3 regions of the Desemzia sp. C1 genome follow, and region 2 is predicted to be linked to each of the others. Evidence: a T-box and tRNA genes for the amino acid it is inferred to sense, from the RefSeq annotation. Region 2 holds a T-box; the other regions hold tRNA genes.
What was found. The T-box of region 2 lies ahead of tyrS (tyrosine--tRNA ligase). A T-box ahead of a tRNA ligase gene usually reads a tRNA of that ligase, here a tRNA-Tyr.
Positions count from the first base shown of each region.

Region 1 (10,142 bases), 1.4 Mb from region 2:
ATAGAGCTTTCCCTTCGGGGACAAAGTGACAGGTGGTGCATGGTTGTCGTCAGCTCGTGTCGTGAGATGTTGGGTTAAGTCCCGCAACGAGCGCAACCCTTATTATTAGTTGCCAGCATTCAGTTGGGCACTCTAGTGAGACTGCCGGTGATAAACCGGAGGAAGGTGGGGATGACGTCAAATCATCATGCCCCTTATGACCTGGGCTACACACGTGCTACAATGGATGGTACAACGAGTCGCAAAACCGCGAGGTTAAGCTAATCTCTTAAAGCCATTCTCAGTTCGGATTGTAGGCTGCAATTCGCCTACATGAAGCCGGAATCGCTAGTAATCGCGGATCAGAACGCCGCGGTGAATACGTTCCCGGGCCTTGTACACACCGCCCGTCACACCACGAGAGTTTGTAACACCCAAAGTCGGTGAGGTAACCTTCGGGAGCCAGCCGCCTAAGGTGGGACAGATAATTGGGGTGAAGTCGTAACAAGGTAGCCGTATCGGAAGGTGCGGCTGGATCACCTCCTTTCTAAGGATATAACGGAACTTTACACGGTTCGCTTTTACTTTGTTTAGTTTTGAGAGGTTTAGTCTCTCAGAACTTTGTTCTTTGAAAACTGGATATTGTCTAATAGAAACATTTAAGTAAGAAAACCGAGAAAACACCGCGTTTTAAATGAGTTTTTTAATGTTCTTATCGTAAGATAAAACAAGTAATACCAATTTAGTAATGATAGGTTAAGTTACTAAGGGCGCACGGTGGATGCCTTGGCACTAGAAGCCGATGAAGGACGGGACGAACTCCGATATGCTTTGGGGAGCTGTAAGTAAGCTTTGATCCAGAGATTTCCGAATGGGGGAACCCAGCATCTTTAATAGGATGTTACTGCTGACTGAATACATAGGTCAGTAGAGGTAGACGCAGAGAACTGAAACATCTAAGTACCTGCAGGAAGAGAAAGAAAATTCGATTCCCTGAGTAGCGGCGAGCGAAACGGGAAGAGCCCAAACCAGAAAGCTTGCTTTCTGGGGTTGTAGGACTGAACACATAGAGTCATAAATGAACGTCGTAGAAGAAGCGTCCTGGAAAGGACTGCCGAAGAAGGTAAAAGCCCTGTATTCGAAACGACTTTCACTCTGATCAGTATCCTGAGTACGGCGGAACACGAGAAATTCCGTCGGAATCCGGGAGGACCATCTCCCAAGGCTAAATACTCTCTAGTGACCGATAGTGAACCAGTACCGTGAGGGAAAGGTGAAAAGAACCCCGGAAGGGGAGTGAAATAGCACCTGAAACCGTGTGCTTACAAATAGTTAGAGCCCGTTAATGGGTGATAGCGTGCCTTTTGTAGAATGAACCGGCGAGTTACGATTACATGCGAGGTTAAGTTGAATAGACGGAGCCGTAGCGAAAGCGAGTCTGAATAGGGCGAATGAGTATGTGGTCGTAGACCCGAAACCAAGTGATCTACCCATGTCCAGGTTGAAGGTGTGGTAAAACGCACTGGAGGACCGAACCCACGTACGTTGAAAAGTGCGGGGATGAGGTGTGGGTAGCGGAGAAATTCCAATCGAACTTGGAGATAGCTGGTTCTCTCCGAAATAGCTTTAGGGCTAGCCTCGGAATGTAGAATCATGGAGGTAGAGCAACTGTTTGAACTAGGGCCCCTTATCGGGGTACCGAATTCTGATAAACTCCGAATGCCATTGATTCATGTCCGGGAGTCAGACTGCGAGTGATAAGATCCGTAGTCGAAAGGGAAACAGCCCAGACCACCAGTTAAGGTCCCAAAGTTTATGTTAAGTGGAAAAGGATGTGGGGTTGCTTAGACAACTAGGATGTTGGCTTAGAAGCAGCCATCATTTAAAGAGTGCGTAATAGCTCACTAGTCGAGTGACCCTGCGCCGAAAATTTACCGGGGCTAAACATAACACCGAAACTGTGGATAGAACCATTGGTTCTATGGTAGGAGAGCGTTCTAAGGGCGTTGAAGCTAGATCGTGAGGACTAGTGGAGCGCTTAGAAGTGAGAATGCCGGTATGAGTAGCGAAAGACGGGTGAGAATCCCGTCCACCGAATGACTAAGGTTTCCTGGGGAAGGCTCGTCCTCCCAGGGTTAGTCGGGACCTAAGCTGAGGCCGAATGGCGTAGGCGATGGCCAACAGGTTGATATTCCTGTACCTGTTTGTTTTGTTTGAGCAATGGAGGGACACAGGAGGCTAAGAAATGCGTGCTGCTGGATATGCACGTCCAAGCAATGAGTCTTGAAGTGAGTGAAATGCTTGCTTCTCTAAGGATGAGTTGTGATGGGGAGGGAAATTAAGTACCGAAGTTTCTGATGTCACACTGTCAAGAAAAGCTTCTAGTGAGAAACAAACAGCCCGTACCGCAAACCGACACAGGTAGTCGAGGAGAGAATCCTAAGGTGTGCGAGAGAACTCTCGTTAAGGAACTCGGCAAAATGACCCCGTAACTTCGGGAGAAGGGGTGCTGACCATTGGTCAGCCGCAGTGAATAGGCCCAAGCGACTGTTTATCAAAAACACAGGTCTCTGCTAAATCGAAAGATGACGTATAGGGGCTGACGCCTGCCCGGTGCTGGAAGGTTAAGAGGATGGGTTAGCTTCGGCGAAGCTCAGAATTGAAGCCCCAGTAAACGGCGGCCGTAACTATAACGGTCCTAAGGTAGCGAAATTCCTTGTCGGGTAAGTTCCGACCCGCACGAAAGGCGTAACGATTTGGGCACTGTCTCAACGAGAGACTCGGTGAAATTATAGTACCTGTGAAGATGCAGGTTACCCGCGACAGGACGGAAAGACCCCATGGAGCTTTACTGCAGTTTGATATTGAGTGTCTGTACAGCTTGTACAGGATAGGTAGGAGCTAATGAAGCCAGGACGCCAGTCTTGGTGGAGGCATTGGTGGGATACTACCCTTGCTGTATGGCCACTCTAACCCTCGACCATGATCTGGTCGGGAGACAGTGTCAGACGGGCAGTTTGACTGGGGCGGTCGCCTCCTAAAATGTAACGGAGGCGCCCAAAGGTTCCCTCAGAATGGTTGGAAATCATTCGTAGAGTGTAAAGGCAGAAGGGAGCTTGACTGCGAGACCTACAAGTCGAGCAGGGACGAAAGTCGGGCTTAGTGATCCGGTGGTTCCGCATGGAAGGGCCATCGCTCAACGGATAAAAGCTACCCTGGGGATAACAGGCTTATCTCCCCCAAGAGTCCACATCGACGGGGAGGTTTGGCACCTCGATGTCGGCTCATCGCATCCTGGGGCTGTAGTCGGTCCCAAGGGTTGGGCTGTTCGCCCATTAAAGCGGTACGCGAGCTGGGTTCAGAACGTCGTGAGACAGTTCGGTCCCTATCCGTCGCGGGCGTAGGAAATTTGAGAGGAGCTGTCCTTAGTACGAGAGGACCGGGATGGACACACCGCTGGTGTACCAGTTGTTCTGCCAAGAGCATCGCTGGGTAGCTATGTGTGGAAGGGATAAACGCTGAAAGCATCTAAGCGTGAAGCCCCCCTCAAGATGAGATTTCCCATCACGTAAGTGAGTAAGACCCCTGAGAGATGATCAGGTAGATAGGTTGGAAGTGGAAGTCTAGCGATAGGCGGAGCGGACCAATACTAATCGGTCGAGGACTTAACCAAGATTTTAGGTGGATTCAACGGATCCGAACGAATGCGATATTAGACAAATCCAGTTTTGAGAGCGCAAGGTTCTCATATGTGTGGTGATGATGGCAAGAAGGTCACACCTGTTCCCATGCCGAACACAGAAGTTAAGCTTCTTAGCGCCGAAGGTAGTGAGGGGTTTCCCCTTGTGAGACTAGGACGTTGCCACGCATAGTTTTTATTCCGCAATAGCTCAGTTGGTAGTAGCGCGTGACTGTTAATCACGATGTCGCAGGTTCGAGTCCTGCTTGCGGAGTTACATAGTATTTTTCATGTATAGGGTACCAAGGATACTTGAATCTGGAGAGTTGTCCGAGCTGGCCGAAGGAGCACGATTGGAAATCGTGTAGGCGGTGAAAACTGTCTCAAGGGTTCGAATCCCTTACTCTCCGTTGAAAAAATGTAAATCATGGCCCGTTGGTCAAGCGGTTAAGACACCGCCCTTTCACGGCGGTAACACGGGTTCGAATCCCGTACGGGTCATTTAAAAGGTTATTATTTAAACCTGGAGGTTTAGCTCAGTTGGGAGAGCATCTGCCTTACAAGCAGAGGGTCAGCGGTTCGAGCCCGTTAACCTCCATTGCAACAAATTATGGTCTCGTGGTGTAGGGGTTAACATGTCTGCCTGTCACGCAGAAGATCGCGGGTTCGATTCCCGTCGAGACCGTCATTTTAAAAAATGAATAGTATTACCTAAAAGATATGGCTCGGTAGCTCAGTTGGTAGAGCACTTGATTGAAGCTCAAGGTGTCGGCGGTTCGATTCCGTCCCGAGCCATTGTTGGAGGGGTAGCGAAGTGGCTAAACGCGGCGGACTGTAAATCCGCTCCTTCGGGTTCGGCAGTTCGAATCTGCCCCCCTCCACCATTTTTAGGGGTATAGTTTAATGGTAAAACTATGGTCTCCAAAACCATCGATGTGGGTTCAATTCCTACTACCCCTGTTGTTTAAATTAAATCATGGCGATTGTGGCGAAGTGGTTAACGCACCGGCTTGTGGCGCCGGCACTCGTGGGTTCGATTCCCATCAGTCGCCCTTTTTTTGGGCTATAGCCAAGCGGTAAGGCAAGGGACTTTGACTCCCTCATGCGCTGGTTCGAATCCAGCTAGCCCAGTTACTTAAAAATATGGCGGTATAGCCAAGTGGTAAGGCAGAGGTCTGCAAAACCTTCATCACCGGTTCAAATCCGGTTACCGCCTTATCTATAAAGATTGAAAAATTGCATTATGTTATGCCGGCGTGGCGGAATTGGTAGACGCGCTGGACTCAAAATCCAGTGCCCGTTGAGGGCGTGCCGGTTCGATTCCGGCCGCCGGTATCAAAGCAAAAACTGAACTCGCTGAGTTCAGTTTTTTTTATTTTCATAATAGTATAAAATATTTTCCAACCGATAGTAAAGCTCTGTTATACTAGGTGTAAGAAAAAGAAGAGGAGACTATGGTGATGAATAAGCGTCTTGGCAAATGGCAGATGATTGTTGGCAGCCTGATTATAATTTTGGGAGCAGTAGCTATGACCATACAACCCTTTGTGGCAGTTTTTGTAATTTTATATGGAGCCTACATTCTTTTTGTAGGATATAGAATAAAAAGTGGAGATCATCCCTTAAATAAAGATAAAAAAGAGTAAAATAAAAAAAGAATCAAAAGGCATTGTATTTAAAACTTTAAAAACCTTTAGTAGTCACATAGACTTCTAAAGGTTTTTTTATAGGCTATTTTTATAATAGGTGTTAGTCATTTTAAACAGGTTCTATAAAGTTCATAAGAGATAGCATTATAGTATGAAAATTAGAACTTGTAATTAATAATAGAGGGAACACAAAAATTGTTAAATTTAAAAGTAAGCCCTTTTAATAATGGATGTTTTCTGTTACTATGAGGGTGTATTAGACGTATAAATATAATAGATATATTCAAAGTTATATAAGTGTCAGTGAGAGTTCGACAAAGAATTTTCATTGATTGATTCTAGAAAAAAGGCAGGTGAATAAAGTTGATGTAAGAAATAAGAGCAGTAAATCAACATGTTGTTTGGTGAAAAGATTCCATAATACTGTAAAAAGTTAGGGGTGCAGCCATTGTCAACAAAAGATAGATTTTTAAAAAACGAAATTCGCCGATCCAATCATCTATTTTCTCCCTTACGTTCTATTGTTGAAACTTCTATGTACAGCAACAACGTCCAACCAATAACTTCGTTAGACCAAGCCTATCAAACAGCTCATGATGCTATAAATACAATAGTTACTGATTTGCCAGTTAAATTTCCTGATAAATTAGGGTTACCTTCTAATGCTAAAATACTCGTAGAAAATGGGAATTCTGTAGTAGGAAGAACCGCTGCAGCTAAAAGAATATACGGAGAAAATCCCGAAGAAGATGCTAAGTTGAAAACTTTAGTTCTGGATGCTATTTATGATGGAACAAAAACAAACCGATACAAGACTACAGCCTATGTTGGATTAGATCCTGAATTCATGGTAAAAGCTCATTTGACTGTACCAAAAGGGCAAGAAAACAATCTGTATTCCTGGTTGCTCAATTTTCAAGTCACTAATGAATTCTATAATGATCTATATAAGGATTCCAAAGAAATCAATGAAGGGGACATTTTGATTTACCAAGATGCAAATTGGCATCATCCTGATTACCCACTAGGATTAGCTTACTTTGATTCTGCACATAATTGCGCGATTATTCTTGGAATGAATTACTTTGGAGAATTAAAGAAATCGACTTTAACATTAGCCTGGAATATTGCTCATAATATAGGATATGTTTCTTGTCATGGTGGTCAGAAAAAGTTTGTATTGAAAGAAAATGAAAGTTATGTGGCTGCCTTTTTTGGATTGTCTGGATCTGGGAAATCGACCTTAACACATGCTAAACACAATAATAAATACGAAGTAGAAGTATTACATGACGATGCTTTTATCATTTCATTGAAAAATGGTTCTTCTATTGCGTTGGAACCAGCATATTTTGATAAAACTCAAGACTATCCAGCGGATCATCCTGAAGTGGATTATTTTGTGACGGTTCAAAACGTTGGTGTGACGCAAGACGAAAATGGGAATAAAGTACTGCTGACGGAAGATTTGCGCAATGGAAATGGTCGAACAATCAAATCACGGTATTCAACACCAAACCGAGTAGACAAATTCGAAGAACCGATTAATGCGGTGTTTTGGATCATGAAAGATGACTCTTTGCCGCCGGTATTGAAAATCAATGATCCGATTCTGGCCACAACCTTTGGAGCAACCTTAGCTACTAAGAGAACGACTGCTGAACGATTGAAAAAAGGAGTAGACATCAACAAACTTGTCATAGAGCCTTATGCTAATCCATTTAGAGTTTATCCGTTGATAGATGATTACAATAACTTTAAATATTTATTTGAAGAATTAGGAACGGATTGTTACATCTTAAATACAGGCTTCTTTTTAGATCATAAGATACCTAAAGAGGTTACACTAGGTGCTATCGAATCTATTATTGATGATACAGCTGAGTTTCAAGAGTTTGGACATTTAACAGACATCCAGTATATGGTCACTGAAGATTTTAAACCAGATTTTACGGATTCTTCTTATGTTTCATTAGTAGATGAAAGAATGAAAATGCGTGGAGAATTTATTCGAGAACAAGGTCAAAAGAATGCATTAAATGTGTTGCCTAATGAAGCTCTAAAAGCAATCTTGAGCCTAATAAACGAATCCTAAATAATAACACGAAAACGAGTTGTATGATGTAGCGATCATTCAACTCGTTATTAGTTCATCACAAAACAACTTCTTTTTTGCATAATTGTATACGGTCGTTTGGAATGGGAGTGATACCAATGACAGATAAGATGATCGGAATAACGGAAACCGTCCTTCGAGATGCACACCAGAGCTTGATGGCTACTCGAATGTCCACCAATGATATGTTGCCTATAATTGAGAAAATGGATAAAGTAGGATATTTTTCACTAGAATGTTGGGGTGGAGCAACATTCGATGCAGCTATCCGTTTTTTAAATGAAGATCCATGGGATAGACTGAGAGAAATACGAAAGCGTGCTCCAAACACGAAGCTGCAAATGCTGTTAAGAGGGCAAAATTTATTAGGGTATCGTCATTATGCTGATGATGTGGTAGATAAGTTTGTTGAAAAGTCAGTTGAAAATGGGATCGATATTTTTAGGATTTTTGATGCTTTGAATGATGTTCGGAATTTAGAAGCTTCTTTAAAAGCGGTGAAAAAGTACGGTGGACATGCTCAATTGACCATTTGTTATACCATCAGTGATGTGCATACCACTCCTTATTTTGTAGAATTGGCTGCAGAAATGGAAGAAATGGGAGCAGACTCCATCTGTATCAAAGATATGGCAGGAATCTTGACTCCTCATGTGGCAAAAGAACTGGTTCATGCGATCAAAAATGAGATCAGTGTACCTTTGAGTATACACACACATGCTACGAGTGGTACTTCACATATGACTTATTTAACAGCAGTAGAAGCTGGAGCCGATATCATTGATACAGCAATCTCACCTTTTGCAGAAGGGACAAGCCAACCTCCAACAGAAACAATGGCCATTTGTTTAAATGAAGGCGAACGGAAAACAACATTAGCTGTACCTTTATTGGAAGAAATTGCCGATTACTTCAAACCAATTCGCGACAAATACCTTGCTAATGAACTGTTGAATCCTAAAGTAATGGGTTCTGACCCAAAAGCGTTAATTTATCAAGTTCCTGGGGGGATGTTGTCTAATTTGCTGTCTCAATTAAAACAAGCTAATGCAACAGACAAGTATGATGAGGTGTTGAAAGAAGTTCCGCGTGTCCGTTCTGATTTAGGTTTTCCGCCTTTAGTTACCCCAATGAGTCAAATGGTCGGTACACAAGCAGTTTTTAATGTATTGGCCGGTGAGCGCTATAAAATGGTGCCTAATGAAATCAAAGAATATTTACGTGGTTCTTATGGGAAGACTCCGGTTCCAGTCACTGAAGAATTTAGAAAGTCGATTATTCATGATGATACGGTTATTACGGATCGTCCTGCAAATCACATACCTTCTGAATTTCAGCGCTTAAAAGAAGAGTTAGGGTCTCTTGCACGAACTGATGAAGATGTATTGACTTACGCACTTTTTCCGCAGGTGGGAAAAGAGTTTCTAGAAAAGAAATATCATCTGCAGGAAAAAAATAATCCAATCAACAAAGAAGATAAGAAAGAGAAAGAAGTCATTCGTATTTCGGCGACTATGTAGGAAAAGAGGGATAGTATGAGGGATTTTACTATCATGGATGGTGTAGTTGTTGCTGTGGTAAGTATCTTAGTAGTTTTTTTGGTCCTGATCGGTCTTCAAATCGTTATCAACTTGTTTAAATTTTTTTCTGGAAAAAATTATAATCTACAGAAGAAAATGAATAAGGAAGATATTAAAGAAGAAAGGAATTACCAGCCTGATCAAACGCCTTTTATAGATTTACCAGTAAATGAAGAACTGAAAACAGTCGCGGCTTTAACGGCATTAATACTTGCGAATAACGATCGTCAAGATAAGCAGTATCGTATTATTTCAATCAAAAGAATACGTTAGTTTGGAGGGAAATTCATGAAACATTATGAAATCACTGTTAATGGACAAGTCTATCAAGTGACTGTAGAAGAAGTCGATGCGGCAGCTTCCACCTCAAATCATCAACAAAAACCGCCTTTGCAGCAGTCAATTGTTTCAGAAAAAGCTACTGTCGTTGCCCCGATGCCAGGAACGATTTTACGTGTACTAGTAAATGAAGGACAAACCATAAAAGCTGGAGAAGTACTTTGTATATTAGAAGCTATGAAAATGGAAAATGAAATTGTAGCACCAACTGATGGAGTGATTGCAAGTTTAAAAATAGGCGCTAATCAAAAAGTAGATTCAGGTGATTCATTGGTTGTAATATCATAAGGCAAGGAGGAGAAATATGTGTTAGAGCCGTTAAATAAACTCATAACCTCTGCGGGATTGACTAACTTGAGTTATAAGGACATTATCATGATCCTAATTGCCTGTCTCTTTCTTTATTTGGCAATCAAAAAACAATATGAACCTTATTTATTGCTTCCAATAGCCTTTGGTATGCTATTAGTGAATCTGCCTTTGACAAATCTGATGGTCTCAGCAACTCAGGATGAGTCGGGCGGGCTGCTGTATTATCTTTATCAAGGAACAGAATTAGGGATTTATCCTCCATTGATTTTTTTATGTCTGGGATCGTCGATCGATTTTGGACCATTAATTGCAAATCCGATCACATTGTTACTTGGAGGTGCAGCTCAAGTGGGGATTTTTATTGCTTTCTTCGGGGCTTTAGCTTTTGGAATGACTCCAGAAGAAGCTTCATCCATTGGTATCATTGGAGGCGCTGACGGACCGACAGCTATTTATTTAACCAGTCAATTAGCGGAACACTTACTACC
Region 1 covers NZ_JAJIZP010000003.1:2,614,512-2,624,653, reverse strand. The annotation lists rRNA gene LMF32_RS13145 (16S ribosomal RNA) at 1-526, shown strand, start outside; rRNA gene LMF32_RS13140 (23S ribosomal RNA) at 734-3,652, shown strand; rRNA gene rrf (5S ribosomal RNA) at 3,732-3,847, shown strand; tRNA gene LMF32_RS13130 (tRNA-Asn) at 3,859-3,932, shown strand; tRNA gene LMF32_RS13125 (tRNA-Ser) at 3,979-4,068, shown strand; tRNA gene LMF32_RS13120 (tRNA-Glu) at 4,088-4,159, shown strand; tRNA gene LMF32_RS13115 (tRNA-Val) at 4,184-4,256, shown strand; tRNA gene LMF32_RS13110 (tRNA-Asp) at 4,271-4,343, shown strand; tRNA gene LMF32_RS13105 (tRNA-Phe) at 4,381-4,453, shown strand; tRNA gene LMF32_RS13100 (tRNA-Tyr) at 4,459-4,542, shown strand; tRNA gene LMF32_RS13095 (tRNA-Trp) at 4,548-4,618, shown strand; tRNA gene LMF32_RS13090 (tRNA-His) at 4,638-4,710, shown strand; tRNA gene LMF32_RS13085 (tRNA-Gln) at 4,718-4,789, shown strand; tRNA gene LMF32_RS13080 (tRNA-Cys) at 4,804-4,874, shown strand; tRNA gene LMF32_RS13075 (tRNA-Leu) at 4,909-4,993, shown strand; gene LMF32_RS13070 (hypothetical protein) at 5,119-5,304, shown strand; gene LMF32_RS13065 (phosphoenolpyruvate carboxykinase (ATP)) at 5,843-7,402, shown strand; gene LMF32_RS13060 (oxaloacetate decarboxylase subunit alpha) at 7,522-8,943, shown strand; gene LMF32_RS13055 (OadG family protein) at 8,959-9,276, shown strand; gene LMF32_RS13050 (biotin/lipoyl-containing protein) at 9,292-9,630, shown strand; gene LMF32_RS13045 (sodium ion-translocating decarboxylase subunit beta) at 9,649-10,142, shown strand, end outside.
Region 1: it encodes a tRNA-Tyr, which carries the amino acid that the T-box ahead of tyrS (tyrosine--tRNA ligase) is inferred to sense. The anticodon was not compared.

Region 2 (10,142 bases):
AGTGGTGTTCGAGAGCTTAGACAATGAGAAAACATACTATAAAGCCTTCGACTTAGTGTCTGGCGAACAGTCGATTGAAGAAGCATTAGACCAACTATAGAAGAGATTATGGTAATAAGGTGATCTATTAATCAACCGGAATGTTTTAAAAGTTCCACTTGATTAATAGGACTGGTCTATTAGTCAAATGGAGGCTCAATAACTGCTCACTTAATCAATAGACCTATTCTATTAATCAAGTGAAGCTGATTTCATACTTCAGTTGACTAATAGATCCATTTCAAAGAGAAAAAATCTAGGCCGCAAACGTTGATATACGTTTGCGGCCTAGATTTTTTATTAAATAAACTGTCCATCGGCTTCCATGTCGCGCCCAATCGCCAGCAGCCATTCTTCTCTGCCTTTAGGAGCAGTGAATTGAACTCCAAGAGGCAGTCCGTCTTTGGTCAAATGAACCGGCAAACTGATCGAAGGCTGCCCAGTCAAGTTGGCTTGCATGCCGAATGGCGTGATCGGCAAGCTTTCACTAAACATGTCCCAGACAACTTGCTGCTGCTCTGTGGAGTCGACTTCAGTGATATTGCGCATGCGTTCCAACATTGTTTCATCTTGCCAGTCTGTCCCGACTTTTGGAGCGCTGTCAGCTGTGGCAGGAGTCAAGAATAAATCAAATGACTCATTAAAATTCGCCATGACTTCAGCAGCTTGGTCCCAAGTGCTTAATGTGTTAGAGTAAGCAGCAGCAGAAATGGTTTTTCCGGCATTGTATAAAACCCATGTGACCAATTCCATGTCGTTGATGGTCAATTTGCGCTGAAGGGCGGACTCGATATTTCCCATCATTGCTGTTGTTTCGCCCGAGTTCATGACGTAATAGCTCTTCATCAAATGTACCCCGTCGATCTCAGGTGTTTTTTCAACAACTGAATGCCCTTGAGCTCTTAACCATTCAACGGTTTTCAAAACTGCCTGTTGCGCTTCTTTGCTGACTTTGGAAAGTACAGGAGATTCCAGAGAGTAAGCGATCCTAAACGTTTTTTTAGGTGCATAGTGCAAATGATTCATGTATCCTTCAGTAAAAAGTGGAGTCTGGAAAGCTGCGGCTGGTTGGATAGTTTGCAGTACATCCATCATAGCGGCAGTATCTCGGATCGATTTGGTCAGTACAAAGCTAATCGAAGCCCCTTGCCAATTTCGACCAGATCCGGGACCGATGGGCGTTCGCCCACGTGTAGGCTTCAAGCCGACCAATCCAGTAAATGAAGCTGGAATCCGAATAGAACCGCCTCCGTCGCTGGCACCGGCAATCGGCACCATACCCGAAGCCACGGCCGCCGCTGCACCGCCGCTAGACCCGCCTGGTGAGTGATCAGTATTCCAAGGATTGCGTGAAGGTCCATACAGTTCTGGTTCAGTGATGTTCTTAAAGCCGAACTCTGGTACATTGGTTTGTCCAATTACGATAAACCCTGCGTCAATCAAAGCTCGAGTGAAGTGGCTCGTTTGAGCAGCCACAGAATTTTTCAGCAAATGTGACCCTGATGTACTAGGCTCGCCAGCTAAAGATTGCCCCAACCCTTTCACCAGGATTGGGATGCCGCCAAACGGTTTACCGCTGAAGTCTCGTTCTTCCGCTTCTTTTAACGCTTTTTCTTTGCGTTGATGAATCACAGCATTTAATGCTGGATTTTCTTTTTCGATGACTTGAAAACATTGTTCTACCAATTCTTTTGGAGAAATGACCTTGTTTTGTAATTGTTCTGCGTAAAATAAACCATCTTCTTCACGATTAAGAATGCTCACAAAATCCCTCTTTTCTGAAATTATTCTTGTTTAGTGTAGCATTCCTGATTTGAGAAAAGAACGTACAGGGCAAAAAATGAGTCAAAAAAAGTGGATATCCAGCCGCTTGCAGCTGCAGATATCCACTAAATAAGCAAAGTTGTTTTTAAAGACTATACCTAAAAACATAATCGTCCATCACAAAACCATTCCCAATGTCTGCGACTTGTTCTCGAATTTGTTCGAAGCCCATTTTTTGGTACGCCTTTATTGTAGGAGCGTTGTATTTATTGACCGTCAGTTCAATCGACTGTTTACTCTGATCTGCCGCAACTTCCTTCAGCTTTTCAAATAAAAAACGCCCCAAACCTTTACCGCGAGCAGCTTCTGTCAGATAGAATTTGCTCAAGAAAAGAGTGTTTTCCTCCAATTCGTAACTGACATAACCAACATCTTGACCATCTTCCTGAACCAACCAATAGATTTTTCCCTTTTCAAGATCTTGTTGGATAGCTGGTTCGGACTGTATCGTCTCCAACATGTAATGAACTTGTTCTTCTCCAAGAATAGAAGTATAGTGCTCTTTCCAAATGATACGAGCTAGCTCAGCTAATGCATGCGCATCAGCAGGTTGAGCTGTTTTGATTTGAATCATATGGTAATCATCTCCTTTAAAAGTTGGGTAGGGAATGAATGTTTTATTGTCTGACTAACAAAATCTGGTGAAAACAGGAGAAACTTGTTAGAGAGAAGCCTTCTCACTCACAAGAATGGAGTGCAAGCCTCTGGTTTTGTTAGAGAGATATCTTTTATCACCAAAAACCTATAAAAGTAGCTGCTTCCTCGTTTTTAATCCCAAAAATTGGAATTGTGAGAGTAGCAGCTAATTTTTCTATTCGGTAGGCTTAACGCCATACTCCGTTCTAAAACGAGCTGCGCGAGGCAACTTACACATCTATAAGCTGAAGACCATCCTGTTGATAAAAGGCATCAACTGGATGGCTTCTTCTTATATCCGGTAAGCTTAACGCCTCGCTCCGCTCTCTGCTCTAAAACGAGCTGCGAAAAGCAGGCTTCCTATGATTTCGATTTCACCTTTTTATCGGGAAAAGCACCCAATGAAAAGGTGAAATTCGAACTCTACGGAATCCTTAACGCTCTGTTCCGCTCTCTACTTTAAAACGAGCTACGCGAGGCAGCTTACGCGTATATAAGCTGAATCCATCCTGTTGATAAAAAGCATCAACTGGCTGGCTTCTTCTTATATTCGGTAAGCTAAACGCCTCGCTCCGCTCTCTGATTTAAAACGAGCTGCAAAAAGCAGCCTATACGCCTATAAGCCAAGCTCAACTGTCAGGTAAAAAGCACCTGTCAGTTGATCTTTTCTTCTATTCGATAGGCTTAACGCTTTTCTCCACTCTCTATTAGTTTCACCAGGAAGTATTTTTTCTTGCCTTTTCGGACTAGGATGAAGCGTTCTTCGAATGAGTTTTCTGGTTTGATGATGGCTTCTACGTCGGTTTCTTTTTCGCCATTGATGGAGATGGCACCGTTTTTGATATCTTCACGAGCCTGGCGTCTTGATGGTTCGATGCCGACAACGTCAACCAACCATTCTACGATGTTGCGTTTTTCTTTTGGTGCTTCGAAAGTCGGCATGTTTTTGAAGCCTTCTTCGATTTGTTTAGCAGTTAAGTCTTTTACTTCGCCTGAGAATAAAGCAGCAGTGATTTTTTCAGCATCTGCTAAAGCTTCTTCACCATGGACGAATAAAGTCATTTCACGTGCCAATGTTTTTTGAGCAGCACGTTTATGCGGTTCAGTTTCTACTTGTTCAGCCAAATCATTGATGTCGTCTTGGCTCAAGAAAGTAAAGTATTTCAAGTAGCGAACGACGTCACGGTCATCTTGGTTCAACCAGAATTGGTAGAATTCGTAAGGAGTTGTTTCTTCTGGATCTAACCAGACAGCTCCGCCGGCAGTTTTTCCAAATTTAGTCCCGTCAGCTTTCAACAATAATGGAATCGTTAGACCGAATGCTTTAGCTTCAGCACTTTCTTGTTTACGAATGAATTCTAGACCAGCAGTAATGTTTCCCCATTGATCTGCTCCACCAATTTGCAATTGAACATCTTCATTGCGGTATAAGTGTAAGAAGTCCATAGACTGCAAGATTTGGTAAGTGAATTCAGTAAAGGAAATCCCAGTTTCCAAGCGGCTTGCTACGATATCTTTAGATAACATCGTATTAACGTTGAAGCTTTTTCCGACATTGCGCAAAAAGTCCAACAGGGTTAAGTTTTCAGTCCATTCTAAGTTATTGACTAAACGGATCGATTTTTCATCTTTTCCTGCATCAAATAATTTTTGCATTTGTACTGTTAACTTCTCGATATTTGCTTGAACTTGTTCTGTCGACTGTAAAACACGTTCTTCTGATTTTCCGCTTGGGTCTCCAATCGAGCCTGTCGCTCCGCCAATTAAAATAACGGGTTTGTGGCCGGCTAGTTGGAATCTTTTTAAGATCATAAAAGGAATCAAGTGGCCAATATGCATGCCTCCAGTCGGATCGATTCCGCAGTAGACACCGATTTCTTTTTCTGAGATCAATTCGCGCAATCCAGCCTCATCAGTTTGTTGGTTGATGGCTCCGCGCCATTCTAATTCATCAATAATGTTCATGTTGTTTGCCCCTTTTCTATATTTTTGCACAAAAAAAACCGATGAAAAGAACGTGTCTTTTCATCGGGACGAATGTTAGTTTCCGTGGTACCACCCAATTTGCAAACAAACTTCCTTTATAGGAGTTCGCTGCCTCTTCAGTACTAGTATCGCCAGTATCGCGCTTGAGGTTAATCAAGTTGCTCCAGAGTGTAATTCGATGTATTGTGTGTGCTGATTTGCAGCGACCATCAGCTCTCTATAAAACAGGGACAATACTTCTACTGTATTCCTTCATCGCAAAAGTTAGAATATTTAAGAGAGTTATAAACTTATAAATTTATAACTACAAGAGTTAAGTTCAGTATAGAAAATTACCCTCAAAATGTCAATTGCAGAAAAAGTAAAATAATTTGTTGACAGTTTTAGTGTATTAAGCATATAATACACATCAAGAGGTGTATTAAGTGAGCAGTACACTACTTTAACTATGGTGTATTAAGTGGTTAATACAGAAAAAGGAGGGACTGAAACCATGTCAGAGATGTTTAATCAAAGAGAACCGGTCTATTTGCAAGTGGTTCGTCATTTCAAAGAAAAAGTAGCCTCAGGCGAATTGCAGCCTGGAGATGAAATGCCGTCCAGAAGAGAATTAGCTAACACATTAGGAATCAATCCCAACACAGTTCAGAGGGCTTTCAAACGAATGGAGGAAGAAAACTTATTGTATACAGAAGGAAATATGCCAAGCAGAGTCACAGAAGATCAATCTATTTTAGGTCAAGTCCGGTCTGAACTAATGTTGGATGCGGTAGAACACTTTATTGCGGCTGTTAAGCCAATCGGGGTTACTTTGAAAGAAATACAAGACAAAGTAGAAGAACAGTACCTATTGGAAGCCAATCAAAACGGAGGCGACAACGAATGATCGAAGTCAGACAGTTAGAGAAGAAATACAAACGAAGAAAAGTGTTGAACGGAATCTCTTTTACGGCAAATAAAGGAGAAATCACTTGTTTGATCGGAACAAATGGTTCAGGGAAAACGACGATATTAAAAGCGATCATGAATTTGACTCCTCTAGAAAAAGGAGAAATTTTCATTGATGGAAAAGCGTTGGATAAAGAGACCTATGAAACGATTGCGTTCTTTCCAGATGCGATCACGATGATGCCTTCTATGACGATTCAAGAGGCGATGGAGTTTATGGCTGAGTTCTATACCTCTTGGAATCAGGAAAGAGCGACAGAATTGTTGAACTTTTTCAAATTGAGTGCCAAAGATAAAATTTCTCAGTTATCTAAAGGAAATACGATGAAAGTAAATATGGTTTTGGGATTGGCCTTGGATGTGGATTACTTACTGATGGACGAGCCTTTTTCAGGAATCGATATTTTCAGCCGAGAACAAATAGCGTCCGTATTTACCAGCAATTTAGTCGAAAATAGAGGCGTTTTGATCACCACTCATGAAATCAGCGACATTGAACATTTGATCGACAAAGCTGTTTTGATTGAGAATGGGAAAGTCGTTACCGAATTTAATGCAGAAGAAATGCGCGAAGAGAAGGGTAAATCAGTCGTAGATGTCATGAGAGAGGTGTACCAACCATGAAAAACTTTGTCAAATTAGTTCGGTTTGAATTCAACCGTTTTGCTCCAATTTATGCAACATTAGCTGTATTAACAGCACTTATTCAATTGATTGGCGTATTTGTTACGACAAATGTGGACCTCTGTCAAGAAAATGGACACCAAAATAGTCAAAAATTTATATAAAAAGACTAGACACAAGCCATTAAAAAAAACAGTAATCTATTTAATCAAACGCTTTGAAGAGAAGGAATAGTCGCTTCAAGAACGATTTTAGGTTGTTGACGTTCATATTGATTAGGCGAAAGATAGTTGTTGGAGGAATGCCGTCTTTTTTCATTATAGAATGCAGAAATATACCAGTTTATGGTTTGGATTGCCTCAGCTTTTGTTTTAAACTGTTTGCGATAAACCAATTCTTTTTTCAATGTCGCAAAAAACGATTCACTGCACGCATTGTCATAGGGATTGCCTGTTCGGCTCATACTGCCAACAGCTTCAAAAGCTTCCAAAGCTTTTCGATATTCTTTTGAAGCGTACTGACTACCTCGATCAGAATGGTGAATCAAACCTTTTCCTGGTTTGCGCAAGTCAACGGCCATTTTAAGTGCCCTTATGGGCACTTCCGTCCGCATATGGTCTGCGATGTGCCAGCCTACTACTTTACGCGAATACAAATCTAAAATAGCGGCTAAATAAATCCAGCCTTCCCAGGTCCAAACATAGGTCATGTCGGTTACCCACACTTCATTTGGCTGATTGGTCTCAAAATCTTGGTGAAGAAGATTTTCAAAAATAGGTTGAGAATGATTAGAATCTGTTGTAATCATAAAGGGTTCACTTGGAATAGCGCGTAAGCCCATTTCGCTCATATAGCGGCCAACTGTCTTTTCAGAAACAAAATAGCCGTTGGCTACTAGGTCTTTATGGATACGTGGAGCGCCATAAGTACCGAAGCTTTCATGAAAAAATTGGAAGATTTTTTGTCTGACTTTTTGACGATACAACTGATTTTCAGTGAGTTCTTTTTGCTTCATCTTTAGCCAATTGTAATAACCACTTCTTGAAACTTCAAGTACTTCGCACATCCTCACCACCGAAAATTCATCCTGGAAGTCTTCAATGAACTGAAACTTTATTCCCGGTTTTTCGTGAAGACATGCATGGCTTTTTTTAAGATTTCATTTTCCTCTGCGAGCTTCTCTATTTCTTTTTCTCGTTCCTGTATTTCTTTTTTATAATCTGAAGGAGTTTTATACTTATCTGATTCAGTAACGTCTTGTTTTTTGTGGTCTTTTTGTAGCCAATCTTCTTGGTTTTTATATTCTCGAATCCAACCACGTAAAGTGCCGTAAGGCAGACCTAATTCACGGGAGAGTTCCTTCATTTTTCGGTTTTCTTCCACAACCATTCGGCAGACATATTCTTTATATTTTGAATCATACAATTTTGGCATACTGAACACATCCTTTAGTTTATAGTTTCATTGTACTGAAAAAGTGTCCTTAAACCAGTGTCCAGTATTTAGACTACCTTAAAATGGTTATCTAAGATCTGTCAGCGAGCAAAAACAATCAGGAATAGTCAACGATACTGAAATCGTTGCAAATATTGGGAAAATGGGGATGACCGATTTCGTAAACAGCTTATGGTTTTTAGGTCCGATCATGTTTTGCGGAGCGGTATTGATGCTTTATAGTGTATTCATTTGGTACCGAGATTGGCTGGGGAAAAATACTTTCATCTACCGTTTGTTGATGTTGCCGACGCAACGGTTGAACATCTTATTCTCTAAAGTAACAACGATCTTTTTAATGGTCATTGGATTGATTGCTTTGCAATTAGTGCTGCTGTATATAGAAAACAACTTATTCCAAATGCTTCTTCCAACAGCTTATTTCAATTACGCCAACTTGAATCAAATGATTCAAAGCTCTTATTATTTGATGATGTTTTACCCGACTTCAGGACTTGTCTTTATCTCGAGATACAGTAAAGGATTACTGGGACTTTTAGTGGTTTCCACAGTCGTTCTTTTTGAGAGAAGTTACAAAATCAAAGGACTTATCATAGGCGTTGCTTATGCAACATTTGTTCAATTGATCTTTTCCGCTGTTTATTTCATGCAATTTTACAATGTTATGTTGTACCTGTTTGCCAGCGAAATTTTCTTGATTTCATTAGTATTAACGGTTGTGGCAAGTGCCCTTTCGATTTGGATCAGCCATAGATTATTAAATAAAAAAGTAACGGTTTAAAACAAACTACACACGGGGGAGTAAAAAATGAAAAAGTATTGGAAATTAATCACTTTAATAGTATTCAGCGTAATCAGTATCAGCACTTTTTATCTTGTGACCGTTTCTGCTGAAAATAGTTATCCTCAATACTCTATCGAGACACGTTCTGGAGACGAGGCAGTTATTAAAGACTTGGTTCTGGCTGCGAGTACATTTGATGAAAATAGCGATTACGGCGATATGTTTCAAATTAAAGCAGAAGGAACGATCGGGAACAAAGACGTTCCGTTTACCCAACAATTAGATATGACGCATCAACATGATTTTTCCGTTCAGAAATTATATCGTGAGCACCGTGGATTTTTCAGAGGGAAAACTTGGAATATGTTCCAGTATCATGAAGACGAGGACTTTATTACTTACGCCAACAACTTCTATACTGTGGTCGACGATTATGAGGAGATCCACGACAAACTAGATATAGCAGTACTAGACAAGAAAACAGAAGAAGAAACAAACTTTGAAGTGGAAGTTCCTGGTTATGAAAATTACGATAGTTTTTATGTAGAAGATGTGCAAAAAAGCGGGAACATTCTACATGTATTTACAACAAACTACATCGAAGGGGAGACAGAATTATATCAACCCATCACAGAATTGCACGTTTATAAAATCAATTTAGACAGTCAAAAGATTGTAGAAGACTTGATTCTAGCACCATCTAGCGATGACGATATGGATTATACGTCTTATATTGTTAATATTGGCTCAACGAACAGTGAAATGACGCCAGAACCCTATATTATTATTTCATCAAACCCTACTGTACAACCAGAGACTACTGAATCCGGAGTAGAGATCAACCCAGAAGACATTACAATGATGGCTTACAATGTAGAAACAAGTGAAGTTTCAGAACTAGCTGTTCCAAATGAGTTCAAAGGCTGGTCTGAGTCTATGTATCCATTGGTAACAAACGTAGAAGACGAGTATATTTACTACACTACGCTCAAAGAAAATGGTTTTGAGATGAATAGATTTAATATAGAAGAAAATACTATGGAACAAGCTCAATTAATAGAATTACCAAGTGAAGTGATGGAGAATTTCTTAACCAATCCTGAAGGCTATGCCACTCCATTAGTCTCTATCAAGGGAAATCAAATTTGCTATGTCAGCACACTGAAAGACAAAGCTGGACATGATGTCGGCATAGTCGTCGCTGATCTGGAAAACGGCCAAGTCTTATACGACGGAACGATTAAAAACAGCGAGAAAATGAACGACGTCTTTAAAGATGTCACTTTGACCATTGACTCATTTGCGTTCTAGTTTTGCAAACAAAAACAGCTATCTACTTTTTGTAGAAAGCTGTTTTTTGCATTTTAATGAGTCAAAAATGGGTTGGTATTCAGTTCGTCTTTTACGGTCGTAGCATCCCCGTGGCCAGGGAATAAAACTGTGTCTCCGGGCAATGGCGCAATATGTTTGTGGATTCCAGCGATCAAGCTTTCGTGGTCGCCATAAGGGAAATCACTTCTTCCTACGCTGCCTTTAAAGATCACGTCTCCAACGATCGCAAAGCGACTATCTTTAAAAATGAATACTGTACTACCTGGTGAATGACCTGGAATGTGCTGCATGTCAAAGTGGAATTCGCCGATAGAATAAGGACCCATTTCTTCCAAATATACGTCTGCTGTTTGAGTGCTGGCAATATTCTCCATGCCAGGATGATTCCCTGAACCGTTTTGAGCGGGATCGACCAGCCATTCTTTTTCGATAGGGTTTTGATAGACCGGTATTTCATAAGCATCTCTGATCTCATTCAAAGCTCCAATATGATCGTAATGCGCATGCGTCAAAA
Region 2 covers NZ_JAJIZP010000003.1:1,189,561-1,199,702, forward strand. The annotation lists gene LMF32_RS06190 (SDR family oxidoreductase) at 1-100, shown strand, start outside; gene LMF32_RS06195 (amidase) at 340-1,803, opposite strand; gene LMF32_RS06200 (GNAT family N-acetyltransferase) at 1,949-2,437, opposite strand; gene tyrS (tyrosine--tRNA ligase) at 3,184-4,464, opposite strand; T-box leader at 4,526-4,750, opposite strand; gene LMF32_RS06210 (GntR family transcriptional regulator) at 4,979-5,371, shown strand; gene LMF32_RS06215 (ABC transporter ATP-binding protein) at 5,368-6,057, shown strand; gene LMF32_RS06220 (hypothetical protein) at 6,054-6,221, shown strand; gene LMF32_RS06225 (IS3 family transposase) at 6,266-7,174, opposite strand; gene LMF32_RS06230 (transposase) at 7,171-7,491, opposite strand; gene LMF32_RS06235 (hypothetical protein) at 7,661-8,293, shown strand; gene LMF32_RS06240 (hypothetical protein) at 8,321-9,607, shown strand; gene LMF32_RS06245 (MBL fold metallo-hydrolase) at 9,661-10,142, opposite strand, start outside.

Region 3 (10,142 bases), 580 kb from region 2:
AAACCGACACAGGTAGTCGAGGAGAGAATCCTAAGGTGTGCGAGAGAACTCTCGTTAAGGAACTCGGCAAAATGACCCCGTAACTTCGGGAGAAGGGGTGCTGACCATTGGTCAGCCGCAGTGAATAGGCCCAAGCGACTGTTTATCAAAAACACAGGTCTCTGCTAAATCGAAAGATGACGTATAGGGGCTGACGCCTGCCCGGTGCTGGAAGGTTAAGAGGATGGGTTAGCTTCGGCGAAGCTCAGAATTGAAGCCCCAGTAAACGGCGGCCGTAACTATAACGGTCCTAAGGTAGCGAAATTCCTTGTCGGGTAAGTTCCGACCCGCACGAAAGGCGTAACGATTTGGGCACTGTCTCAACGAGAGACTCGGTGAAATTATAGTACCTGTGAAGATGCAGGTTACCCGCGACAGGACGGAAAGACCCCATGGAGCTTTACTGCAGTTTGATATTGAGTGTCTGTACAGCTTGTACAGGATAGGTAGGAGCTATTGAAGCCAGGACGCCAGTCTTGGTGGAGGCATTGGTGGGATACTACCCTTGCTGTATGGCCACTCTAACCCTCGACCATGATCTGGTCGGGAGACAGTGTCAGACGGGCAGTTTGACTGGGGCGGTCGCCTCCTAAAATGTAACGGAGGCGCCCAAAGGTTCCCTCAGAATGGTTGGAAATCATTCGTAGAGTGTAAAGGCAGAAGGGAGCTTGACTGCGAGACCTACAAGTCGAGCAGGGACGAAAGTCGGGCTTAGTGATCCGGTGGTTCCGCATGGAAGGGCCATCGCTCAACGGATAAAAGCTACCCTGGGGATAACAGGCTTATCTCCCCCAAGAGTCCACATCGACGGGGAGGTTTGGCACCTCGATGTCGGCTCATCGCATCCTGGGGCTGTAGTCGGTCCCAAGGGTTGGGCTGTTCGCCCATTAAAGCGGTACGCGAGCTGGGTTCAGAACGTCGTGAGACAGTTCGGTCCCTATCCGTCGCGGGCGTAGGAAATTTGAGAGGAGCTGTCCTTAGTACGAGAGGACCGGGATGGACACACCGCTGGTGTACCAGTTGTTCTGCCAAGAGCATCGCTGGGTAGCTATGTGTGGAAGGGATAAACGCTGAAAGCATCTAAGCGTGAAGCCCCCCTCAAGATGAGATTTCCCATCACGTAAGTGAGTAAGACCCCTGAGAGATGATCAGGTAGATAGGTTGGAAGTGGAAGTCTAGTGATAGGCGGAGCGGACCAATACTAATCGGTCGAGGACTTAACCAAGATTTTAGGTGGATTCAACGGATCCGAACGAATGCGATATTAGACAAATCCAGTTTTGAGAGCGCAAGGTTCTCAATATGTGTGGTGATGATGGCAAGAAGGTCACACCTGTTCCCATGCCGAACACAGAAGTTAAGCTTCTTAGCGCCGAAGGTAGTGAGGGGTTTCCCCTTGTGAGACTAGGACGTTGCCACGCATAGTTTTTATTCCGCAATAGCTCAGTTGGTAGTAGCGCGTGACTGTTAATCACGATGTCGCAGGTTCGAGTCCTGCTTGCGGAGTCTTGATTAAGTATATCGTTAATCTAGAAAACTGCACTAATCATTAATGAATTAGTGATTAGTTATTTGTTGTGTTTTCATTATGGAGGTTTAGCTCAGTTGGGAGAGCATCTGCCTTACAAGCAGAGGGTCAGCGGTTCGAGCCCGTTAACCTCCACCATGAGTCATTAGCTCAGTTGGTAGAGCATCTGACTTTTAATCAGAGGGTCGCAGGTTCGAATCCTGCATGACTCATAAGTAGGTTAATTACTTACTTATGTTATTACATAAGCCGGCTTAGCTCAGTTGGTAGAGCATCTGATTTGTAATCAGAGGGTCGAGGGTTCAAATCCTTTAGCCGGCACCATTTGCGGAAATAGCTCAGTGGTAGAGCACCACCTTGCCAAGGTGGGGGTCGCGGGTTCGAACCCCGTTTTCCGCTTTCTAGTTTTGCTAGAAACAATAACTTGTTCATTAAAGCCGGGGTGGCGGAACAGGTAGACGCACAGGACTTAAAATCCTGCGGGTAGTGATATCCGTGCCGGTTCGATTCCGGCCCTCGGCACCATTTATTTTGTACCCATAGCTCAATTGGATAGAGTACTTGACTACGAATCAAGCGGTTGCAGGTTCGACTCCTGCTGGGTACATCTCTTTTATAGAGTGTTACAGAGTATACGGGAATTAGCTCAGCTTGGTAGAGCACTTGGTTTGGGACCAAGGGGTCGCAGGTTCGAATCCTGTATTCCCGATTTCTTTCTAGGGGCCTTAGCTCAGCTGGGAGAGCGCCTGCCTTGCACGCAGGAGGTCAGCGGTTCGATCCCGCTAGGCTCCATTGTAACAACCTTTCTTAATTTAATTATGGCGGTGTAGCTCAGATGGCTAGAGCGTCCGGTTCATACCCGGGAGGTCGTGGGTTCGATCCCCTCCGCCGCTACTTTTAATACTTACCTAAGTCATGGAGGATTACCCAAGTCCGGCTGAAGGGAACGGTCTTGAAAACCGTCAGGTGTGTAAAAGCACGCAAGGGTTCGAATCCCTTATCCTCCTTAACTCACTTTTTGTGGGTAGAAACATTTATATTATCGCGGGGTGGAGCAGTTGGCAGCTCGTCGGGCTCATAACCCGAAGGTCACAGGTTCAAGTCCTGTCCCCGCAATATATTGCTCTATAAGCAATAGAAAATAGCAACAAAGGTCTCGTGGTGTAGGGGTTAACATGTCTGCCTGTCACGCAGAAGATCGCGGGTTCGATTCCCGTCGAGACCGTTTATGCGGGTGTAGTTTAGTGGTAAAACCTCAGCCTTCCAAGCTGATGATGGGAGTTCGATTCTCCTCACCCGCTTTTTTTATGGGCCTATAGCTCAGCTGGTTAGAGCGCACGCCTGATAAGCGTGAGGTCGATGGTTCGAGTCCATTTAGGCCCATTGCATAAACATAAATTTAAGTAAACTTTTTCGTTGATTGGGGAAGTACTCAAGTGGCTGAAGAGGCGCCCCTGCTAAGGGTGTAGGTCGCTAACGCGGCGCGAGGGTTCAAATCCCTCCTTCTCCGTTTTATGTTCATTGTAATTTATTTATCATACTGGCCCGTTGGTCAAGCGGTTAAGACACCGCCCTTTCACGGCGGTAACACGGGTTCGAATCCCGTACGGGTCATTTATTTGCAACAACCTTATCTTTGGAGGTTTAGCTCAGTTGGGAGAGCATCTGCCTTACAAGCAGAGGGTCAGCGGTTCGAGCCCGTTAACCTCCATTGGTTCCAGAATACATAAACGAAAACTTCTAAGTTGGCTCGGTAGCTCAGTTGGTAGAGCACTTGATTGAAGCTCAAGGTGTCGGCGGTTCGATTCCGTCCCGAGCCATTGTTGGAGGGGTAGCGAAGTGGCTAAACGCGGCGGACTGTAAATCCGCTCCTTCGGGTTCGGCAGTTCGAATCTGCCCCCCTCCATTTTTTATTTTATTATGGCGATTGTGGTGAAGTGGTTAACACACCGGCTTGTGGCGCCGGCATTCGTGGGTTCGATCCCCATCAGTCGCCCCTTTAATGGGCTATAGCCAAGCGGTAAGGCAAGGGACTTTGACTCCCTCATGCGCTGGTTCGAATCCAGCTAGCCCAGTTTTTTAATATATTTTGGCGGTATAGCCAAGTGGTAAGGCAGAGGTCTGCAAAACCTTCATCACCGGTTCAAATCCGGTTACCGCCTTGTTTTATAAGTGATAAAATTTGTAGGCAAAACACATGCCGGCGTGGCGGAATTGGTAGACGCGCTGGACTCAAAATCCAGTGCCCGTTGAGGGCGTGCCGGTTCGATTCCGGCCGCCGGTATTAAACACAACGATAGACTTTAATACGTACTTCAAACTAACAACTTGTTCAGTTTGAAGTACGTATTTTTTTTACCTAAAATTAAATAAGTCTCCCCATAGAAAAAGAGGTTCTATAATAAATACGGTTGATGGATAATTTTTCCACCAACCGTATTTTTTCGTATGTAATGAAAAAAGAACGTATCTCCGATATAATTTAATCGCCAAACCAAATTAAAGGAGATACGTCCATATGCAACAGTTTATCGCAAATACACTGCAATTAAAAGACAAAAATATTTATTTTGATGGAGAAACCGTTGAAGAAAAGATGTATAAAGGTCGACGCTCGTTGTTTTATCATGCTCAGTTATCCTATATTCCAGAAAGATGTCCTGAATGTGGGACTAAAAACGAGCACTATTCTATTGTAAAAAATGGCACTAGAACATCGCGTCTAACGCTAATGCATGTGTCTGGCCTACCGGCCTACTTAATGTTAAAGAAACAACGTTTCTTCTGTAAAAAATGCCTCTCTGCTTTTACTGCTCAAACAGCTATTGTCGATCAAGACTGCTTTGTCTCTACTCGTGTCAAACAACACATCGCCGATCAAGCAACGAAAATAAAATCTGTGAAAATGATTGCTGAAGAACATTCGGTATCTTGGAATACGGTGCATCGCGTCATCATTCAAACGGCTGAAAAACTAAAAATTCGACCGGTTTCTTCTTTGCCGGATCACCTCAGTTTTGATGAATTTAAAAGTGTCAACTCGGTTAAATTTTCGATGAGTTTTATTTATTGTGATGCGCTGACCCATAGGGTTGTAGATGTTGTAGCGAATAGACAAAAAGGTGAGTTATTGCGTTATTTCCAACGGTTCTCATTACCTGTCCGAAAAAAAGTAAAGACGGTAACGATTGATATGTACGAACCTTACATCCAATTAATTCCGGCTCTCTTTCCCAATGCAGCGATTATTTTTGATCGCTTTCATATCGTTCAGGCTTTAAACAGAGAGCTAAATAAATGCAGAGTAACCGTCATGAATGAATACCGCTATAAAGATGGCCGTCTTTATAATAAATATAAAAGATACTGGAAACTGCCTTTAAAATCTGAAACCCTGTTAACTTCTTCCAAGTATGCTAAGTTTAAGCTTTTCGATTACTTAACTAATACGCAATCTATTGTGGATTACTTAATGTCGTTCAATGAAACTTTAAAAGAAACATATACTGTGATTCAAAATCTGCGTTACGCTTTAACAAATAATCAGTGGGAACACTTTACATATGTTCTCAACCAAGCAAAAATCAAACCCATTTCAAGAGGATTGCAACGGGTACTCAGAACGTTGAGAAAACACCTCAAACTTGTCCAGAATACGTTTAAATACCCCCATTTAACAAATGGTCCTATCGAAGGAATCAATAATAAAATTAAAGTCCTAAAACGAACGGCGTTCGGTTACCGAAATTACACCAACTTCCGTAATCGGATTTTATTAATGACGCGCTTATATTTACCGGAGAAAGAAAAACAGACTAAGCAAGTTGCCTAGTCTGTGTAAAATTTTCTCATCAACCCTATTTGACGAAGAACCGAAAAAGAAAACGTAGCGGTTTGGGTAGGGGAGTAAGCGGAAGAAAAGATATACGAATAGTTGAGCTGTGTGTTTCAAAATAGAGCCATCTCTAGTAAAATAAAAGAAAACCAACAGGTAACAGAACAGTCATCCAAAAGTATGATGCTGTAGAAGGAGCACACTCATGAATCCATTTTTTAAATTTGTTCTCAAATTGATGTCTTCTCCAAAAATCAATATGCAAGAAGATTATCAGTTTGTCCGCAAGATGCAGCAGCTTTTTTCAAAAGGACCGAAAAAAGGATACATTATTTTGGATCACAAAATTTATTCTAAAAATCACTCGCATGACATACCCGTAAGAGTTTTTCATCCGAAAGAAAAGCGTCATGAAGATGTACTGGTTTTTGTTCATGGCGGAGGTTGGGTAACGGGGAATATTGATACCTACACGACCACTTGCATCAATATGGCTGAATTGACTGGCAGGGTAGTTTACTCAGTCAATTATCGTCTGGCTCCGGAACATCCTTACCCAGCAGGGCTGGAAGATTGTTACCAAGTCATAGATGTCTTATTGAACCATTTGGAATTAACACGGTTAGCGGATGCTTCCAAATTAACGTTGATAGGAGATTCAGCTGGTGCCAATCTCATTGCGGCAGTTTCTTTGAAATTGCGTGATGAAGGAAAAATCGTACCTGCCAAACAGATTTTATTGTATCCCGTCACTTATTGGGATCATACAGAAAATTCGCCTTTCGAGTCTATACGAACAAATGGGTATGATTATGGATTAACTGCTAAAAAAATGCAAGAATATATGGAACTCTATTCACCTGATTTGGAAATCAGACAAAGTGCATATATCTCTCCTTTGATGGCATTTGATTTAAGCCGTCAGCCGGATACACTGATCATTACGGCTGAGTTTGACCCTTTACGAGATGAAGGGGAAGCCTATGGTGAGAAGCTTCAAAGCGCAGGGAATCATGTGGTTATCCATCGGATCAAAGAAATAGTCCACGGGTTCATCACGTATCCTACATTTGTTGAACCGGTAGTGGAAGCTTATGAAGTGATCAATGCATTTTTGGATAGAGAATAGGAATACCGCTTAATGGGGGTGAAACAGGTGAAACAAAAGGAACAACCGAAACAAAAAGAATGGGTACGCTTAGATAATGCATCGAATATTTTTTTGGCTGCGATGTCGACGACCGATACCAAAGTATTCCGTTTGAGTGCGGAAATGCAGGATAAAATAGATCCAATCAGTTTGCAGAAAGCCTTAGAGCAGACCTATGCGCAGTATAAGTTGTACCACAGTGTGTTGCGAAGAGGGATTTTTTGGTATTATTTGCAGCATACAGAAATCATCCCCAAAGTGGCACTGGAAGTTTTAGCACCATGTTCGCAATTGTATCACTTTGACCAAAAAGAGTTGTTGTTTCGAGTGATTTATAATCAAAACCGGGTCCACTTAGAAGTATTTCATGTATTGAGCGATGGAACAGGGGCTTTATGGTTTTTTGAAGACTTGATCAAGGAATATATTTTATTGCGTTATCCTGAATCGTTGGATGTAATAAAGAAAGAGCAAATAGAAGCTAAAGTTCATCATTTGGAAGACAGTTTCGTAACGTACTTCCGTCACAATGGACAACAAACCTTTACGGAGTCTGCACAGTCTGCGCTGCGCAATTTTGCCAGGACCAGCAAAAGAGCAGCTTTTAAATATGGGGAAAAATTCGGTCGTGCTTTACTGAAAGATCGAACTGTCCCTACAAAAAAACGACGAGTTTACCGTATCAAAGGAGAAAAAACAGCTGATAACCGGACAAAGGTGATCGAACTGGAAATGCCGGTAAAAAAAATATTGCATTTAGCGCATCAAGAAGAAGCTACCTTGACCATTTACTTGATTGCCCTATTTTTTGAATCCATTCGAAAATCCAAGTCAGATTTTCAGATAAGAGACACTATAGCTATTTCTGTGCCGGTCAATCTGCGGCAATTTTACCCATCCAATTCAGCCCGCAACTTTTTTAGTACCGTAAAATTAGAATACACGTACACCCAAGAACGTGATCCCCAACTAAAAGAAATTTGTGTATCGTTGGCCAAGCAAATGAGCCAGCAGTTAAGCAAGGAAAGCTTAGAGAGAAGACTGAGTCGATTGATTTCGTATGAATACAATCCAATAAATCGCGTGATACCGAGACCGATAAAAGATGGGGTATTAAAGATCATCAATTACTCCAATAACCGAAACTTGACTGTAGCGATGTCCAACTTAGGCAGAGTGGCATTTCCTCAATCGATTGATGGATATGTCAACAGACTTTATTTTCATACCTCTGCTGTCAGACCTCAGTTTTCGGTTATTAGCCATGGGGATCAGTTGACCATTTCATTTACTTCCCCATTCATTGATACGGATATCCAACAACAATTTGTCAGAGAACTGACCTCTGCCGGGGTAGAAGTAACGCTGGCTGCAAATAAAACACAAGCGGATGAATTAAGGGGGGACTTTTGATGAAGCGTTGTACGCATTGTCAAGTGAGCGTCAAAGGAGATTGGGATCGATGTCCTTTATGCCATCAAGAACTGGAAGCAGACAGCAAAGTGGATTCTATGAGTCCTTATCCGGACGTCCTTTTACGATTTGATAAGAAGAAAGTCATTCAACGATTGATGCTGCTGTCATTACTGATTATTCTAGTGGTATTCACACTGGGGCTGTTCTTTCCTAGTCCGTTAGGTCCGCTGCGAATTTCTTTGTTTGGCATCATGAGTCTGTGGCTCGTTGCATTGATCATCATTCGCAAACGGCGAAATATTGCTAAAGGAATTGTTTACTTGATCGTTTCGACGTCTCTCTTGTGTGTGTATTTAGATTACATGGCAGGTTGGAGTGCGTGGTCAACAACGTATGCAATCCCGATCATTTGTATCAGTGCTTTCATAGCGATGTTCATAGCGGTCAGGATTGTTCACTTAAAAGTCGGGGACTATATCTTGTATCTTTTAACGGCTACGCTGCTCGGATTTCTGCCGGCAACTTTCTTGTTTTTCAATTGGACTACATGGGCTTTTCCCGCACAACTGTCTCTATTGATGAGTATGTTGATGTTTGCTTGGATTATATGGAGACACGGAAAAGATATCTTAACAGAATTGCAAAAACGCGCGCAAATTTAAAAGCCGACTGCAAAAGAATACCGCTGACGACTGTCAGCGGTATTTTTTCATGGTGTCAACCAAGCGTTGCAAGGCTTCCATCAAGACATTGGTGGGAACGGCAAGGTTTAACCGTTCGAACCCATTGCCTTCCGCCCCAAAAATGTACCCTTCATCTCCAAAGACTAGAGCTTCTTCATGCATAATGCGCTCCAATTCTGCTGCTGAAAGGCCGAAAGCATTAAAATCCAGCCATTGTAAAAAGGTGCCTTCTAAGTCGAAAACAGTTACTTCAGGTAATTCTTGATGTAAAAAGGCTTTTAATTTTTGATGATTCGTCCAGATCAATTCTTTAAACTCAATCAACCAAGGCTCTCCTACAGTATAGGCTAGTTCAGTGGCTTTCAAACCGACGACATTAGTGCCGCTGTCTAGACCGACCATTTCCATATCTTCCAAGAATCGTTTTCTTAACTGCTCATCTGAAATGATGATGTTAGAATTTTTCAATCCTGCGAGATTAAAGGATTTGCTGACAGCTGTGGCAGTAATACAGATAGAAGCTGCTTCTTTTGTGACCGTCGCCATAGGAACAAAAGTGTGTCCAGGCATAGCTAAGTCATGATGAATTTCATCAGCTAAGATGATCACATCGTTCGCTTTACAGATTTCTATTACTTTTGCTAATTCTTCTGTTGTCCATACTCTGCCTACAGGATTGTGCGGATTGGAAAACAACAGCAACTTATTTTTAGGATCTTTCGATTTTTCTTCCAAGTCAGAAAAATCAATTTCATAACGAGTTCCTTTTTGAATCAATGAACTTTTAACGATCGTACGTTTTGTTTTTTCGATGGAAGAATAAAAAGGGTAGTATACAGGTGATAAGACTAATACACCATCTTGAGGAGCTGTATAAGCTCTAATAGCAGAATAAAAAGAAGTCACGACCCCAGGAATAGTGATGATCCAGTCTTTTTTGATGGACCATCCGTGCTGTTTTTTCATCCAGTTGATCACTGCGCTATAATATTCTTCGGTAGGCAAATCGTACCCTAAAACAGCAGTATCGAGATAATTTTTTAGCCCTTGAATGATTTCCGGAGCCAACTTCATGTCGACATCCGCAACAGATAATGGATAGATCGTGTCATCCAGAGAAGGATTCCAATGGTTCATCTGGATCCATTTTGCAGAACCAGTTTGTTTTCGATTGATCGGTGTTGTAAAATCATACGTCATTAACAATACCCTCCTAAAACTCCAAATTATCTTCTTCATGCTCATTCTAACATACAAACTAAATTCCTAAGAATAGAAACCCGGCTCTCTCAATCGTATAAGAAAATGAAGAAAGACAGCTTATTTTTTCGATAGAAAGGAGACAAGTTTTCCGGTAAATGTTAAAATGGAATGAAAGATTAGTGAAAGCAAACTTATTTTATTGAACAGGGAGAGATTGGATGACTGAAAAGGGATTACAAGAACGATCTTTAGTACCAGAAGCTTTAACGTGGGATGTATCTGCGATTT
Region 3 covers NZ_JAJIZP010000003.1:611,026-621,167, reverse strand. The annotation lists rRNA gene LMF32_RS03475 (23S ribosomal RNA) at 1-1,264, shown strand, start outside; rRNA gene rrf (5S ribosomal RNA) at 1,345-1,460, shown strand; tRNA gene LMF32_RS03465 (tRNA-Asn) at 1,472-1,545, shown strand; tRNA gene LMF32_RS03460 (tRNA-Val) at 1,630-1,705, shown strand; tRNA gene LMF32_RS03455 (tRNA-Lys) at 1,707-1,779, shown strand; tRNA gene LMF32_RS03450 (tRNA-Thr) at 1,816-1,891, shown strand; tRNA gene LMF32_RS03445 (tRNA-Gly) at 1,895-1,966, shown strand; tRNA gene LMF32_RS03440 (tRNA-Leu) at 2,004-2,092, shown strand; tRNA gene LMF32_RS03435 (tRNA-Arg) at 2,101-2,174, shown strand; tRNA gene LMF32_RS03430 (tRNA-Pro) at 2,203-2,276, shown strand; tRNA gene LMF32_RS03425 (tRNA-Ala) at 2,287-2,359, shown strand; tRNA gene LMF32_RS03420 (tRNA-Met) at 2,388-2,461, shown strand; tRNA gene LMF32_RS03415 (tRNA-Ser) at 2,485-2,574, shown strand; tRNA gene LMF32_RS03410 (tRNA-Met) at 2,611-2,683, shown strand; tRNA gene LMF32_RS03405 (tRNA-Asp) at 2,720-2,792, shown strand; tRNA gene LMF32_RS03400 (tRNA-Gly) at 2,798-2,868, shown strand; tRNA gene LMF32_RS03395 (tRNA-Ile) at 2,877-2,950, shown strand; tRNA gene LMF32_RS03390 (tRNA-Ser) at 2,990-3,077, shown strand; tRNA gene LMF32_RS03385 (tRNA-Glu) at 3,110-3,181, shown strand; tRNA gene LMF32_RS03380 (tRNA-Val) at 3,206-3,278, shown strand; tRNA gene LMF32_RS03375 (tRNA-Phe) at 3,315-3,387, shown strand; tRNA gene LMF32_RS03370 (tRNA-Tyr) at 3,393-3,473, shown strand; tRNA gene LMF32_RS03365 (tRNA-His) at 3,491-3,563, shown strand; tRNA gene LMF32_RS03360 (tRNA-Gln) at 3,571-3,642, shown strand; tRNA gene LMF32_RS03355 (tRNA-Cys) at 3,659-3,729, shown strand; tRNA gene LMF32_RS03350 (tRNA-Leu) at 3,767-3,851, shown strand; gene LMF32_RS03345 (ISL3 family transposase) at 4,086-5,399, shown strand; gene LMF32_RS03340 (alpha/beta hydrolase) at 5,608-6,531, shown strand; gene LMF32_RS03335 (alcohol acetyltransferase) at 6,559-7,965, shown strand; gene LMF32_RS03330 (DUF6320 domain-containing protein) at 7,965-8,630, shown strand; gene LMF32_RS03325 (MalY/PatB family protein) at 8,664-9,851, opposite strand; gene pepF (oligoendopeptidase F) at 10,073-10,142, shown strand, end outside.
Region 3: it encodes a tRNA-Tyr, which carries the amino acid that the T-box ahead of tyrS (tyrosine--tRNA ligase) is inferred to sense. The anticodon was not compared.